Regions from separate parts of the Zhihengliuella alba genome, predicted to be linked through region 1. Evidence: riboswitches for the same ligand, from Rfam matches in the RefSeq annotation. Region 1 holds a riboswitch; each other region holds the start of a gene.
The links. Region 1 has a riboswitch for S-adenosylmethionine ahead of ABD784_RS11785 (methionine ABC transporter ATP-binding protein). Riboswitches for the same ligand answer to the same signal wherever they lie in the genome.

Region 1 (5,157 bases):
GGCGTCTTCGTCTCCGGGACCAAGTACTACTGCACCGGCACGATCTTCGCCGACTGGACCGTGGTGGCCGCCACCCACCCGCAGCGCCCGGGCCGCCACCTCGCCGTCGTCTCCACGCAGCACAGCGGCGTGAAGATGTACGACGACTGGGACGGGTTCGGCCAGCAGCTCACCGGCACCGGGTCCACCGAGTTCGACACGGTCCCGGTCGACACCCTGATCGTGCCCGTGGACCAGTTCGAGCACGTCGAGTCCACGGTCTTCCAGCTGGTGCTGCTCGCGGTGCAGGCCGGCATCGCGCGGGCCGTCCTGGCCGATGCCCGGCTCGCCGTGCAGGCGCGCACCCGCAACTTCACCACGGGCACCGGCGTGCCGCTGCGTGACGAGCCGCAGGTGCTGCAGCTGATCGGCGAGATCTCCGGCCAGGTCCTCGCCACCGAGTCGATCGTGCTCGCAGCGGTCGGAGAGGTCGAGGCACTGCTGGCCGACGAGGGACTCAGCGAGGACGAGCGCCACCTGGTCTGCGAGCTCACGGCGAATCGCGCCCACACGGCCGTGCAGCCGCTGGTGCTCGCCGCCGCCTCCAAGATGTTCGACGGGCTCGGCGCCTCGTCCACCTCGACCAGCTGCAACTTCGACCGGCACTGGCGCAACGCCCGCACCATCGCCACCCACAACCCGGCCATCTACCGTGCCCGGATCGTGGGCGACTACGAGGTCAACGGGCGGGCCCCGGTGACGCACGACTCCGCCGGGGACGTCCCGGAGTCCTACGCCTGACCGGCGCGTCACAGAACGTCATGTGCGCTTCACAAGCTGTCATGTGACGGGCCCCGGGTCGCCGGGTGACTCCCGGAGTCCGGCGTTTTGTGTCGGCCGAGCGTCACACGATTCAGTAGAGGGAGCGGGAATCGCGAGCCCCGCACCACAGAGAACTATTCGCGAAAAACCATCCAGAGCGGCTGAGAGATCTGGCTCGACGACGCCGCAGCAACCACCCGGTCGCCGCCCTCCGCGGGCGGACCGGCAACGGTGCTAACGCCAGAACCGATGGAGGAGAGCATGATCAGTCTTCGCAATGTGTCCACCACCTTCCGGGGGAAGGACGGCGACTTCACCGCGGTGAACGACGTCAGTCTCGACATCCCGGCCGGTTCGATCCAGGGGATCATCGGCTTCTCCGGGGCGGGCAAGTCCACGCTGCTGCGCAATATCAACCTGCTCGAGCGCCCCACGCACGGCCAGGTGGTGCTCGACGGCGTGGACCTCACCGGCCTCGACGACGAGCGGCTCCGCAGGGAGCGGCACCAGATCGGCATGATCTTCCAGCACTTCAACCTGCTCAACAACCGGACGGCGCTGCAGAACGTCGAGCTGTCCCTGAAGTTCGCCGGGATCGAGAAGGCCGAGCGCCGCCGTCGTGCCCAGGAGGCCCTCGAGATCGTGGACCTCGCCGAGAAGTCCAAGAGCTACCCCGCGCAGCTCTCCGGCGGACAGAAGCAGCGCGTGGCAATCGCCCGCGCCCTCGTCACCCACCCGAAGGTCCTGCTCTGCGACGAGCCGACCTCCGCCGTGGACCCCCGGACCACCGCCTCGGTCCTGCAGTACATCGCCGACATCAACCAGAGCCTCGGCATCACCACGGTGGTGGTGACCCACGAGCTGAACGTGGTGAAGGCCATCGCCGACAACGTCGCCGTCATGGAGGACGGGGCCGTCGTGGAGCGGTTCGACGTCGCCGACCTCGCCTCGGGAGCGTTCGAGCCGGGCACCGAGATCGGCCGCTACCTCCTCGACGAGGAGATCCATCTGGACCGCACGCCGCTCGCCGGCCGCCGCGACCCGGCCTCCGGCGCACCGCTGCGCGGACGCGACGGGAAGGAGCTCATCCATGCCTAGCGCCTCCGCCCCCACCACGGGCACCGACTCCGGCCTCGGGCTGGACCGCATCGTCGAGCTCCTGCCGGAGATCGGCGTCGCGATGGGGCAGACCTTCACCATGCTGCTGGTCGCGATCCCGCTGGCGATCCTCCTCGGCACGCCGCTGGGCGTGTGGCTCTACTCGGCGTCGCCGGTGGGCCTGAAGCCGCGGCCGCGCGCCCACCGGATCGTCGACTCCCTGGTCAACACCATCCGGTCCTTCCCGTTCCTGATCCTGCTGATCGCCATCATCCCGATCACGCGGTTCATCGTCGGGACCACCATCGGCACGGCCGCGGTCATCGTCCCGCTGACCATCAACGCCATCCCGTACTTCGCCCGCTTCGTGGAGCAGAACCTCACGCAGCTCGGCAGCGGCGTGGTGGAGGCGGCCCGGGCCATGGGCGCCACGCGCGGGCAGATCGTCCGCGACGTGCTGCTCGTGGAGGCCCGCCCGGCGCTGATCGGCTCCATCACCATCATGACCGTGAGCTTCATCAGCTACTCGGCGATGGCCGGCCTGGTGGGCGGCGGCGGCATCGGCGACTTCGCCATCCGCTACGGCTACTACCGGTACGAGACCATCGTCATGCTCGTCGCGATCGTCCTCATGATCGTGCTCGTCCAGTTCGTCCAGCTCGGCGGCACCCGCCTGGCCCGCGTGCTGGACAAGCGCTAGCCGCGGCGGCCGCGAGCACCCGCACCCGATCCCCGTCACCGCACACCGTCCCACTGCACACCGTCCCACGGCTTAAGGACACCCATGCCCGCACCCCGCCCGCGCCTGCTCCTCAGCGCGTTCCTGATGAACACCCCGAACCACATCCTCGGCGGCCACTGGCGCCGCCCCGAGGCCCAGCAGCACCGCTTCAACGAGCTCTCCCTCTGGACGGGCCTGGCCCGCCAGCTGGAGGACGCCAAGTTCGACGCCCTGTTCTTCGCCGACGTCGCCGGCCTCTACGGCCAGTACGACGGCGGGTGGCAGCATCACGTCGGCAAGGGCCTGCAGGTGCCGGCGAACGATCCGCTGGTCCTGGTCTCCGCGCTCGCCGGCGCCACCGAGGACATCGGTCTGGCCCTGACGAGCTCCATCATCCAGGCCGAGCCGTTCCAGTTCGCCCGGCAGCTCTCCACGCTGGACCACCTGACGGACGGCCGCGTCGGGTGGAACATCGTCACCAGCGTCCTCGAGAACGCGCACCGCAACTTCGGGGCGGCCGAGCTCGAGCGGCACGACGAGCGCTACGCCTGGGCCGAGGAGTACGCCGAGGCGGTCTACGCGCTGTGGGAGGGCTCGTGGGACGACGACGCCGTCCTCGCCGACAAGGCGTCCGGCCGCTACGCGGACCCGGCGAAGGTGCGCCGCATCAACCACCGCGGCGAGCGCTACAGCATCGACGGGCCGCACCTGGTGGAGCCGAGCCCGCAGCGGACCCCGTTCCTCTTCCAGGCCGGATCCTCCCCGCGCGGACGCGCCTTCGCCGGCCGGCACGCCGAGGCCACCTTCATCTTCGCCCCGTCGCCGTCCAGCGCGGCCCGCAGCAGTGCGCTGGTGCGCGAGCAGGCCGTGGCCGCCGGGCGGCAGGCGGAGGACGTGAAGGTCTTCGCCGGGCTCTCGTTCGTCGTCGGCAGCACCGAGGACGAGGTCCGCCGCAAGCAGGAGAGCCTCGAGGCGTCCCTGGACCTGGAGTACATCCTGGCGCACATCGGCGGCGGGCTCGGCGTCGACCTGGGCGGGCACGACCTCGACGCCCGGCTCGACGACCTCGGCGCCGGCTCCGTGCAGACCGAGGGCACGCAGGGCCACCTGGAGACGCTGCGGCGGCTCTCGCCGGACGGGAACCCGTCGCTGCGCGAGATCGCCCGCGCCCGGGCCTTCGGCCAGCAGATCGCCGGCACCCCGGAGCAGATCGCCGACCGGCTGGAGCAGTGGCAGGACGCCGGGATCGACGGCGTGAACGTCATGAACCAGGTCCTCCCCGACTCCTACACCGACTTCATCGAGGGACTCCTGCCCGAGCTGCGCCGCCGCGGACTCGCCCAGACCGAGTACGCGCCGGGCACCCTGCGCGAGAAGGTCTTCGGCCGCGGCGCCCGCCTCGAGCCCTCGCACCCGGCGGCCGCCTTCCGCGGGCGGGGCGCGGACCTGGACTCGCCCGCGGTGCCCGCCGGGCTCGCGGCGACCGGCCCTGCGGCCGCCGCACCGGAGGGGGTCAACGCGTGAGCACGTACGAGATCCTGCGGGAGCGCTTCGCCCCCGTGTTCGCCCGCATCGCCGCCGGCGCCTGGGAGCGCGACCGCGAGCGGGTCCTCCCCTTCGAGCCGGTCGCCTGGCTGGACGCCGAGCGGTTCGGCGCCCTGCGCGTCCCCACCGAGCACGGCGGCTACGGCGCGAGCCTCGAGACGGTGATCCGCCTGCTCGTAGACCTCTCCGCCGCCGACTCCAACGTGGGGCACCTGTACCGGTCCCACTTCGGGTTCGCCGAGACCCTCTTCTGGCAGCCCGAGGACGTCCGGGCCCGGTGGTACGCCCGGCTGGTCGCGGGGGAGACGGTGGGCAACGCGTCGACCGAGCGCGGCGGCAACGCCCTCGGCGAGCTCAACACCTCGCTCGCCCGCGGCGCGGACGGCGGCTGGCGGCTCACCGGGGAGAAGTACTACTGCACCGGCACCATCTACTCCACCTACACGCGCGTCAGCGCCCAGGTGACCGGGCCGGGCGGCGAGTCGACCGGGGAACGGCAGTTCGCCGTCGTCCGCGTCGACGCCGACGGCGTGCGGGTGCACGACGACTGGGACGGCTTCGGCCAGCGTCTCACCGGCACGGGCACCACCGAGTTCGACGCGGTGGCCGTGGACGACGCCGACGTCCTGCCGCGCGTGAAGGGCAGCCAGGAGGCGGTGCACGAGGCGGCCTTCTTCCAGCTGGTGCTGCTCGCCGTGCAGGCCGGGATCGCGCGCGCGGCCCGGGACGACGCCGCCGCGCTCGTCGCCGGCCGCAAGCGCACCTTCAACACGGGATCCGGCGTGCCGTTCCGGGAGGACCCGCTGATCCAGGCGGAGGTGGGGCGGATCGCGGCGCAGGCCTTCGCGGCGGAGGCCGCCGTGGTCGCCGCGGCGCGCGCGCTCGACGCCGCCTGGGATGTCTGCGCGGTCCGCCGCTCCAGCGAACCGGGCGACGTGCCCGCCGAGGCGTACGCCGCCGAGCTCGCCGTCGAGGCGGCCCACGTCAGCGTC
Region 2 (5,157 bases), 140 kb from region 1:
AGCGAGGTGGTGGTGGCCACGGACAGGCCGCCGGCGGCCGCGGCCTCCAGCTCCACCAGGGTCTTCAGCGAGGCGGAGAGATCGTTGCGCCAGATGTTGCGGCCGTCGACGATGCCGGCGACGAGGCGGGTGGCGCCGAGTTTCGCGAGCTGCTCGGTGGTCGGCAGTGCGCCGCGGATCAGGTCGGCGTGGACGGCCTCGACGCCGGTCGCGGCCAGCGCCGCGAGGCCGGAGCCCGGGGCGGCGATGTCGCCGGCGGTGCCGTACCCGGTGGTGACGAGCAGCGACGGGCGGGCGGCGCCGTCGTACTCCCGCTCGCCGGCGATGGTCCGGTACGCGCGCTCCGCGAGGGGGACCAGGGCGCTGCCACGCTCGGTGACCAGGCCCGGCTCGTCCAGCTGCACCCACTCGGCGCCGGCGGCGCCCAGCTGGGCGATGATGCCGCGGTAGGCGGCGACGACGTCGTCCAGGCGGTCCAGCGGGTCGAAGCCCTCGGGGGCGCCCTCCTCCGGCTTGGACAGCAGCAGGTAGGTCACCGGGCCGACGAGGACCGGGCGGAGCGTGTTGCCGCGGGCCGACTGGCGCTTGACGATCCCCGCGAGGCGGTCGGCCAGCGGGCGGAAGACCGTGGTGGGGCCGATCTCGGGGACCAGGTAGTGGTAGTTCGTGTCGAACCACTTGGTCATCTCCAGCGGCTGGCGCTCCTTGTCGCCCCGGGCCAGCGTGAAGTAGGCGTCGGTGCCGACCTCGCCGTCGGTGCCGGCCAGGTCGGCGAAGCGCTGCGGCAGGGCGCCGAGGGCGGCCGTGGTGTCCAGCACCTGGTCGTAGAGCGCGAAGTCCGCCGGGATGGAGGAGTCGGTCGCGGAGAGGCCGAGGCCGACGAGGCGGTCGATGGTGCGGTCCTGCAGCTCGTGCGAGGCCGCGTCGAGGGCGGCCTCGTCGATGCGGCCGGCCCAGTAGGCCTCGACGGCCTTCTTCAGCTCGCGGTTCGGGCCGATGCGCGGGTAGCCGAGGATGGTGGCGGCGGGGAACGTGGTCATGGCGTGCTCCTTCGTGCGGGAAAGGGTGGTGCGGGAAAGGGATGTCGGTGGTCGGTGGGTGGTTCGGTGGCGGCGGTCAGGCGTTGGCGAGCCGGGCTGCGCCGACGAGCGCGTGCACGTCGCCGTAGTCGGCGCCGTCGCGGGCGTCGGTGATGCCGGCGCCGGTCAGGCCGAGGGCCCGGACCACGTCCAGGGGCCCGCGGGCGTCGTTGAAGGTGTAGAGGTGGAGCCCTGGCGCCCCGGCGTCGAACGCGGCCTGGGCCAGCCCGGCCGCGTGGTCGACGCCGATGCGGTGCCGCTCGGCGTCCGTGGCCGCGTCGGCCAGGCGGGCGCGCAGGCCCTCGTCCGGGGCCAGCCCGGAGAGCTCGCAGAGGCGCAGCAGCCGTCGCTCGTTGTTGACCGGCATGATGCCCGGGACGATCGGGATGGTGACGCCCGCGGTCCGCGCCGCCTCCACCAGCCCGGTGTAGTCGGCGGCGTCGAAGTAGATCTGCGTGATCGCGAAGTTCGCACCGGCGCGCTCCTTGGCGAGCAGCACCTCGACGTCGTGCCGGAAGGAGGGGGACTCCGGGTGGCGCGTCGGGTACGCGGCGACGCCGATCGCGAGCCGTCCGGCGCCGAGCGAGGCCGACCTGCGGTCCTCGACCTCCCGGATCAGCTCCACGAGGTAGCGCGCGAACGGCAGCTCGCCGTAGGCGGCCGGGTGGTCCGGGTCGGTGCCCTCCGGCTGGTCCCCGCGCAGGGCGAGGACGCCGCGGACGCCGAGCGCCACCAGGTGGTTGACCAGCCGGTCCAGCGAGTCGCGGGTCTCGCCCACGCAGGTCAGATGGGCCAGCGGCCGCAGCCGGGTGTGCTCGATCAGGTGGCCGATCAGCTCGATCGAGGCCCGGCGCCGCTCCGGCGTGCCGTTGTAGGTGACGGACACGTAGTCGGGGCCGCTCGCCTCGAGCTCCGCGACGACGTCCACGGCCCGGGCGCGGGCCTCGGCGTTGCGGGGCGGGTAGAGCTCGTAGGACAGCGCCGGGGGCGGCGCTGCGGTGTGGTTCAGGCTCATTCTGTCTCCTCGCATTGACGCGAAGGAGGAACGACGGCGCCGCACCGCAGCCCGGGGTGCCGGGCGGAGGGCGTGGCGTCGATGCGTCTCCATCGCTTCTGGCGGTAGCACCGTTCCGTCGTCGTCCGGCCGGGATGCCGGGGAGGCGGATGGTTGCTGCGGCGTCGTCGATCCAGATCTCTCGGCCGCTCTTGATGGGTGGTGCTCACCATGTAAGGGCCCGGCGCACCGGTCCGGCAAACACGGCCGCCCCGGGCGCTTCACAGTCGGGAATGTGAAAGCCGATGACGCTCGAATCGCAGTTGTGACGCGGAGAACCGGGGCCGAGGGGGACTCCGGCCGTCACAAAGAGCCCGTGTGACGGTTCGTGACCCGGCCCCGCGCCGACCCCACCCGGGTGCGGCCCGGGCCCGGATCGCTCGGTAGGTTGCACCCATGCAGCATCGAGATCCGCACCCGACCGCTCCGAGCCGAGGGCCCCGGGAGGACCCGCGCTGGGAGCCCCCGGCGCCCCACGCTGGCCTCCCGGCGTCCGGCGGGAACGGCCGGGGCGTCGTGCACGTCGTCGCGGTCGCCCACGGCACCGACTCCCCCGAGGGCCGCGGGATGATCGACGGGCTCCGCGCCGGCGTCGAGGACCGGCTGCGCCAGGCGCTCGCGGGCTCCGCCGTCCGGGTGCGGGTCCACGAGGCCTACGTGGACGTGCAGCAGCCGCGGCTGGGCGACGTCCTGGCGGCGCTGCCCGCGGGGGAGACCGCCGTGGTCCTGCCGATGCTCGTCTGCGACGGCGTCCACACCGTCCACGACATCGCCGACGCGGTCGTGCAGCGTCCCAGCACCGGGGCGCTGCCCCCGATCGCCGCCGGCGCCGCCGCCCTCCGGCTGGCGCGGGGGCTGGCCGCCCTGGTCCCCGCCGCCCTGGTCCCCGCCGCCCTGGTCCCCGCCGCCCCCGAGACCGGGCCCGCCGCCTCGGGCTCCCCTCCCACACCGGGCTCCCCTCCCACACCGGACTCCCCGGCCACGCTCGGCTGGTCGCCGGCGCCGGAGCAGCCCGCCGTGGTCCTGGCCGTCGCCGGCACCCGGCGGCCGGAGGGGCGGGCGCAGGCGCTGCGGCTCGCCGAGCTCGTCTCGGCCGTGCTCGGCTCCCGTGTCGAGGCGGCGTTCTGCTCGGCGGCCGAACCGCGGATCGGCGACGTCGTGAAGCGCCACCGGGACGAGGGACGCGAGGTCGCCGTCCTGAGCGTCCTGCTGGGCGAGGGGTTCTTCCAGGAGCGCCTCCGGGCGACCGGGGCACAGTACGTCAGCCCCCCGCTGCTGTCACCGGAGGCGTCATCCGCCGCCATGTTGACCGAATGTCTCGTCGAAACGGTGCTCGAGGGGCTGCGCACGGACCGTTCGTGACGTCGCGAGACGTTTTGTCACGGGGCCGGCGCAACGTGCATTCACCTCCGGTAGCACGCCTGCCGCCCCGCCCGCCGGTGGCCCTACGGTCGATCCATGACTCAAGTGACGGAACGCATCCCACGGAAAGCGGCTGCTGGCGGCACCGCCGGCCGACGCTCCGCCAAGCCCAACGGCCAGTGGAAGATCGACGGCACCGAGCCGCTGAACGCCAACGAGGAGATGAAGGCCGCGGACAACGGTCTGAACGTCCGTGAGCGCATCGAGAACGTCTACGCCCACGGCGGCTTCGCGTCGATCGAACCCGAGGACCTCCACGGCCGGTTCCGCTGGTGGGGCCTCTACACCCAGCGCAAGCAGGGGATCCCCGGCGGCAAGACCGCCACGCTCGAGCCGCACGAGCTCGAGGACGAGTACTTCATGCTCCGCGTCCGCATCGACGGCGGCGCCCTGACCACCGAGCAGCTCGAGGTCATCGGCGGGATCTCCACCGAGTTCGCCCGCGACACCGCCGACGTCACCGACCGCCAGAACATCCAATTGCACTGGATCGACGTCCGCGACGTGCCGGAGATCTGGCGCCGGCTCGAGTCCGTCGGCCTGAGCACCACCGAGGCCTGCGGCGATGTGCCGCGCGTGATCCTCGGCTCGCCGGTCGCCGGCATCGCCGCCGAGGAGATCATCGACCCGACCCCGGTCATCGCCGAGATCGCGCGCCGCTACGTCGGCAACCCCGAGTTCTCCAACCTGCCGCGCAAGTACAAGACGGCGATCACCGGCCACCCGAGCCAGGACGTGGTGCACGAGATCAACGACTTCGGCCTCGTCGGCGTGGTCCACCCGGAGCACGGCCCCGGCTACGACCTCTGGGTCGGCGGCGGGCTCTCCGCCGCGCCCCGCCTCGGCGAGCGGCTCGGCGTCTTCGTCGGCGAGGACGCCGCCCCCGACGTCTGGGAGGGCGTCACCTCGATCTTCCGCGACTACGGGTTCCGCCGCCTGCGCAACCGTGCCCGCCTCAAGTTCCTCCTCGCCGACTGGGGGCCGGAGAAGTTCCGGCAGGTCCTCGAGGACGAGTACCTCGGCTACGCGCTGCCGGACTGCGACGCCGCCCCGGCGCCCACCGGACCCGGCGACCACTCCGGGGTCCACCGGCAGAAGGACGGCCGCTTCTACGTCGGCCTCACGCCGCTGGTCGGCCGGGTCTCCGGTACGGCGCTCAGCGGCCTCGCACGCCTGCTCGAGGAGCACGGGTCCCAGCGGCTGCGCACCACGCCGCACCAGAAGGTGATCGCGCTGGACCTCGAGGAGGACCGGGTGGAGCCGTTCATCGCCGCCGCCCGCGAGCTCGGATTCGAGGCCCGCCCGGGCCTCGTCTCCCGCTCGGCGATCGCCTGCACGGGCATCGAGTACTGCAAGCTCGCGATCGTCGACACCAAGGACACGGCCGCCGCCGCGGCCCGGGAGCTGGACCGCCGCCTCGCGGACCGCTCCGGCCGCGTGCCGCGGAAGCTGAGCCTGAACGTCAACGGCTGCCCCAACTCCTGCGCCCGCATCCAGACCGCGGACATCGGCCTCAAGGGCCAGCTCATCACGGACGACGACGGCGAGCAGGTCGCCGGGTTCCAGGTCCACCTCGGCGGGACCCTCGCCACGAGCGAGGAC
Region 3 (5,157 bases), on a different contig from region 1:
GCACCCGGACGGACGGATCACGCTGGTCTGCACCGAGCGCGCCAGGGCCGGGGCCGAGGGATACACCGACCTCCCGCTGGCGCTGACGCCGGACCGGCCGATCAACACCGCCTCGATCGAGCAGGCGCTCTCCGAGGTGGCGCAGCAGGTCGGCGCGGCGCTGCCCTCCCTGCCCGCCAGCGCCGGGATGGACCTCCTGACCCGTGCCCGCCCCCGGCTGCGTGACGGCGTCGCCCTCCCCCGGGCGCAGGAGACGTCCACGGGCCACGACTACGCGGGAGCCGTGACGGAGGCGGTGCGCCGGCTCGACGGTTCCTACCTGGCGGTCCAGGGTCCGCCCGGGACCGGCAAGACCTACGTGGGTGCCCGCGTCATCGAACGGCTCGTCCGCGACGGGTGGAAGGTGGGCGTCGTGGCGCAGGGCCACGTCACCGTCGACGGCCTGCTGGCCCGCGCCGTGGAGGCCGGCGTCCCCGCCGACCGCGTCGCCAAGAAGCCCAAGGCCGGCGCCGACTCCGGCCCGCCGCCCTGGCGCCACGTCACCGACGACGCCCTCGAGGACCTGCTGGCGGAGCCCGGCGGCTGCCTCGTCGGCGGCACCGCGTGGACGATGACCGGGCGCCGGGTCCCCCGGCAGGGGCTGGACCTCCTGGTCATCGACGAGGCCGGGCAGTTCTCCCTGGCCAACACCCTCGCCGTCGGACGGGCGGCCAGGAACCTGCTCCTCCTCGGCGACCCGCAGCAGCTGCCCCAGGTATCGCAGGGCCAGCACCCGGCCCCGGTCGACGAGTCGGCCCTGGGCTGGCTCTCCGCCGGCCATGCCACGCTGCCGCCGCAGTTCGGCTACTTCCTCGCCGACACCTGGCGGATGCACCCGGACCTGTGCCGCCCGGTGTCGCGGCTGAGCTACGCCGGGGAGCTGGAGTCCGCCCCGGCGGCGTCCCGTCGACGGCTCGAGGGGTTCCCGGCGGGCGTCGAGACCGTCCTGGTGGACCACGCGGGCTGCACCACGTCCTCGCCGGAGGAGGCGGCCGCGACCGTCGAGCAGGTCCGCCGGCATCTCGGGACCCCGTGGCACGATCCGGACGGCCTCCGCCCCGCCCCGGAGGCCAGTCCCGCCCCGGGCGCCGGTCCGAGTCCGGGCGCCGGTCCGACTTCGGCGCCCGAGCCGCTGGGCGAGGAGCAGGTCCTCATCGTGGCCGCGTACAACGCGCAGGTGCACTTGCTGCGGGAGGCGCTCGACGCCGCTGGTCTGCGCCGGGTGCGGGTTGGCACGGTGGACAAGTTCCAGGGCCAGGAAGCGCCGGTCGTCATCCTGTCCCTGGCCGTCTCCTCGCCCGAGGAGGCCCCGCGCGGGATGGACTTCCTCCTGAACCGCAACCGGCTCAATGTCGCGGTCTCGCGCGGCATGTGGAGGGCGGTCATCGTCCGCTCGCCCCGGCTGACGGACTTCCTGCCGTCCAGCCCGGCGTCCATGGCCGAGCTCGGCGCGTTCCTGCGCCTCGAGGCCGGGGGAACCGACGCCGGGGCGCCGGGGCGGGGGAACTGATGCAGGGACGCTGACGCGGGAGCGGTCCGGCGGTGGATCCCGTGCTGGGGGCGGCCGCGCCGCCGCGGCGCGTCAGTTGCCCGGGAGCGGCTGGTTCTCCGGGAAGATCTGGCCAATCGGCTCGCGCTTCTCCGCCTGGAACACGTCCTCGACCCGGCCGTACGCCCAGTACGGCGAGAGCGACATCCGGGTGCGGGGCACCCCGCGGACGTCCGTGAGGTAACGACGGACCGCCTTGATCATCTCCCGCTCGCCGTGGACGAAGACCTGCACGTCCCCGTCGAGCCACGGCCCGTCCTGGATCGCGGCCGCCAGACGCGTCGACTCCGGGGCGAACGGGCCGCCGCGGTGGACCCAACGGACCTCGACGCCCTCCGGCGCCTGCAGCGGGACCTCGTCGGCGGCGTCGACGACCTCCACCCAGACCAGGCCGCGGGCATCCGCCGGCAGCGCGGCCAGCGTCGCCGAGATCGCCGGCAGCGCGGACTCGTCGCCGCCGATCAGGTGCCAGTCCGCGGCGGGGTCCGGGAGGTACATCCCGCCGGGTCCGGCGAAGCACACGACGTCGCCCGGCTGGGCGCGCTCGGCCCACGGCCCGGCGAGGCCCTGGTCGCCGTGGACGACGAAATCGATCTGCAGCGTCTGCGCGTCGTGGTCGACGTCGTGCACGGTGTAGGTGCGCCGGACCGGCATCCGCTCCGGCGGGAGGGCCTTGGCCAGCTCCTCGAGGTTGTACGGCGGGGTCAGCCCGAGCTCGGGATCGGCGAAGAGGAGCTTGACGTACTTGTCGGTGGCCTCCTTGTCCTGGAAGGCCGCGAAGCCCTCCCCGCCGAGCGTGAGCCGGACCATGTGGCCGCCGATCCGCTCGCTGCGCAGGACCTCCAGGACCACCTGGGGCTTGGGTCCGCGGGCTGGACGGGCGTCGGACATCGGTCACTCCTTCGTCGGCGGGCCCGGGGAACTCGACCGGGCCTCAGTTCTTAGGCTCTCCTAACTCGGAATGAATCGCAAACCGTCGCCGGCCCGGGATCGCTCCCGTGCCAGGGCTTGCCCGCGCGCCGAGCGGCCGCTGTAGGATGGGGGCAGCTTCACGAGATGCGGCCAACGACGGGCTCCGACCCGGCCGCGCACCAACCCCATGCTCACAGAGCGCCTCGCGGCGGTCTCACGGGTGGTTCGGATGACGAAGCGGCCCCGCGCAGACGCGCGCGGGCAAGAGCAACGAAAGGGAAACCCCGTGACCGTCGTCTTCGCCGACCGCGGCGCCGTGTGCGCGCACCCCGCCCCCGGCCACGCGCTCAGCACCACCCAGATCGTCTCCGTCCTCGAGGCCGACCGTCGAGAGTGGCTGCCCGCCACGGTGACGAGCGCCGACCGCCGGACGGGGAGGTTCACCGTGCAGCCGGCCTCCGGCGCCCCGTTCGAGGCGCACCACCACGACGCCGCCGCGGTGGCCCGGTTCCTGCCGCTCGGCCGGGGCTGCCTCTGGAACGCCGACCTCGGCGTCCTGATCGGCCCGGAGATCGCGGTCCGCGCGCGGGGGCTGCACCGGGAGATCGTCCGGCGGGCCCTGAGCCTGGCCGCGGCGCCCCTCGACGCATGCCACGCAGCACCCGGCGCAGCACTCGGCGCCGGGGTGGAGAAGTCCGGGCCGCCGCCGGAGGACTATCCGACGGCGGGCGGTCCCACGAAGGCCGCGAGCGCGGACCGGTGCTCCCCGGGCAGTCTCATCAGCCGCTGATCGGCGGTGGAGAAGAACGCCAGCGTGGTCAGCGCGCGCACGCAGACGGTCCCGTCCACGGCGTCACGGAACTCGTAGCTGACGTCGAAGCTGGCGGCCTTGGGACTGGAGATCCACACGTCCACCTCCGCCGGGACGTTGCGGTACTCCAGCGGCCGCGTGTAGCGCACGCGGTGCTCCACGACGAGGACCTGCGTCCCCTCGGGGACGTTGGCGAAGAGGTCCACCCGGGGCTGGCTGACGGGCCTGCCGGTCCCGCCCGGGACGCCGAAGGCCGCGATGCGGGCCTCCTCCATCATCCGGACGATGTTGACGTTGTTGATGTGCCCGTAGGCGTCCATGTCGGCCCAGCGCATCGGCACGCGGACCGGGACGCGGCCGCCGGCGGGCGGGGAGGCCGCCTCGCTACTCACCCTCGGCCTCCTCGAGGAGGCCGAGGTCGCGGAGCTGCTTGGCGATGGTGGCCCCGTCCGGCCCGTACACCCACGGGACCCCGGGGGTGGCGTGGACGGTGTGGAAGGAGCGGCCCCCGGCGAGCACGGCCTCCGACGGGGTGAGCTGGCGGATGACGATCGCGCGGACGTGGCCGGGGTGGCGGCTGGCGAACTCCGCGTAGATCTCCGGGTCGTGCTGGCCGTCGTCGCCGATGAGCAGCCATTTCACGTGCGGGAACTCGCGGGCCAGGCGGCGGAGCTCGTCCACCTTGTGCTGCAGGCCGGACCGGAACCACCGGCCCTCGGTGGGCCCCCAGTCGGTGAGCAGCAGCGGCCCGGTCGGGTAGAGGTTCCGGGTGAGGAACCGGGTGAGCGTCGCCGCCGCGTTCCAGGCGCCGGTGGAGACGTAGATGACCGGGGAGCCGGGCCAGGTCGTGGCGAGTCGCTCCATCATCACGGCCATGCCGGGCGTAGCCAGGCGGGCGTGCTCGGAGAGCACGAACGAGTTCCACGCCGCCAGCAGCGGCCGCGGGAGGGCCGTGACGACCACGGTGTCGTCGACGTCGCAGACGATCCCGAAGTCGGAGGACGCGTCGACGACGAAGACGTCGACGGTGGACGGCTCGGACCCCTCGGCGGTGAGCACCACCTCGTGCCACCCCGGCTCGAGGTCGATCGCGAGCCGGACGTCCAGGACCCCGCCGCGGTCGGCGTCGACGTGGAAGACGCGGCCGCCCACGCGCGCCTCGACCTCGGCGTACGGGATCGGCGGGGAGATGAAGTTGCGCCAGCCGCGGATCCCGTCGGCCACCATCTTCGAGTGCCGCAGGCCGTTGGTGAAGATCCCGGGCTTGGCGAGGACCACGCGCGCGAGCACGCGCACCCAGCCCGACGCCTCGGCGTCGTTCTCCGAGGTCGGGTCGGCGGTGGCGCCGTACCCCCGGAACGGCGTCACCGTGGGCAGGTGGCCGCGCGCACGCGACGCGCGCTCGCGGTAGGCGTGCCAGGCGTCCTCGAGCTGGACCCCCGGGTGCTTTTTCGGTGCGGGCATGGGATCAGTCTCGCACGCCCCCGGGCTCGCGCGCCGAATCGCCGGCCCTCCCCGCGCACGCTCCACCGCACACTCCACCGCGCGCTCCGCCGCACGCTCCTCGGCGCCCGTCCCGCCGGTGGCCGGGGACCGGGCGGGACGGGGCAGTCGCTAGGCTGGTGGCGTGGCCGACTCCGAACCCTCCCCCGCCCTCCTGCCCGTGTCCGACGACGAATCCCGCCGCCTCCGCGCCGCCGCCGAGTCCGCCGCGACCGGTGTGGGCGACCTGCTCCGCGGGGCCTTCCGCTCCGCGATGACGGCCACCAGCAAGCGCAACCACCACGATCTGGTCACGGAGTTCGACCGCGCGAGCGAGACGCGGATCGTCGAGTCCCTCGCGGCG

Region 2: another riboswitch for S-adenosylmethionine. It lies ahead of ABD784_RS12525 (methylenetetrahydrofolate reductase); the one in region 1 lies ahead of ABD784_RS11785 (methionine ABC transporter ATP-binding protein).
Region 3: another riboswitch for S-adenosylmethionine. It lies ahead of ABD784_RS05450 (hypothetical protein); the one in region 1 lies ahead of ABD784_RS11785 (methionine ABC transporter ATP-binding protein).

What each region holds. Positions count from the first base shown of each region.
Region 1 is NZ_BAABCJ010000006.1:53,166-58,322, reverse strand. Features, by position in the region: gene ABD784_RS11790 (acyl-CoA dehydrogenase family protein) at 1-780, shown strand, start outside; SAM riboswitch class I at 947-1,057, shown strand; gene ABD784_RS11785 (methionine ABC transporter ATP-binding protein) at 1,063-1,899, shown strand; gene ABD784_RS11780 (methionine ABC transporter permease) at 1,892-2,599, shown strand; gene ABD784_RS11775 (NtaA/DmoA family FMN-dependent monooxygenase) at 2,684-4,144, shown strand; gene ABD784_RS11770 (acyl-CoA dehydrogenase family protein) at 4,141-5,157, shown strand, end outside.
Region 2 is NZ_BAABCJ010000006.1:195,160-200,316, reverse strand. Features, by position in the region: gene metE (5-methyltetrahydropteroyltriglutamate--homocysteine S-methyltransferase) at 1-1,040, opposite strand, end outside; gene ABD784_RS12525 (methylenetetrahydrofolate reductase) at 1,117-2,094, opposite strand; SAM riboswitch class I at 2,181-2,295, opposite strand; gene ABD784_RS12520 (sirohydrochlorin chelatase) at 2,530-3,495, shown strand; gene ABD784_RS12515 (nitrite/sulfite reductase) at 3,592-5,157, shown strand, end outside.
Region 3 is NZ_BAABCJ010000001.1:1,189,702-1,194,858, forward strand. Features, by position in the region: gene ABD784_RS05440 (TM0106 family RecB-like putative nuclease) at 1-1,549, shown strand, start outside; gene ABD784_RS05445 (siderophore-interacting protein) at 1,622-2,479, opposite strand; SAM riboswitch class IV at 2,636-2,774, shown strand; gene ABD784_RS05450 (hypothetical protein) at 2,787-3,290, shown strand; gene ABD784_RS05455 (acyl-CoA thioesterase) at 3,215-3,646, opposite strand; gene ABD784_RS05460 (App1 family protein) at 3,696-4,775, opposite strand; gene ABD784_RS05465 (inositol monophosphatase family protein) at 4,939-5,157, shown strand, end outside.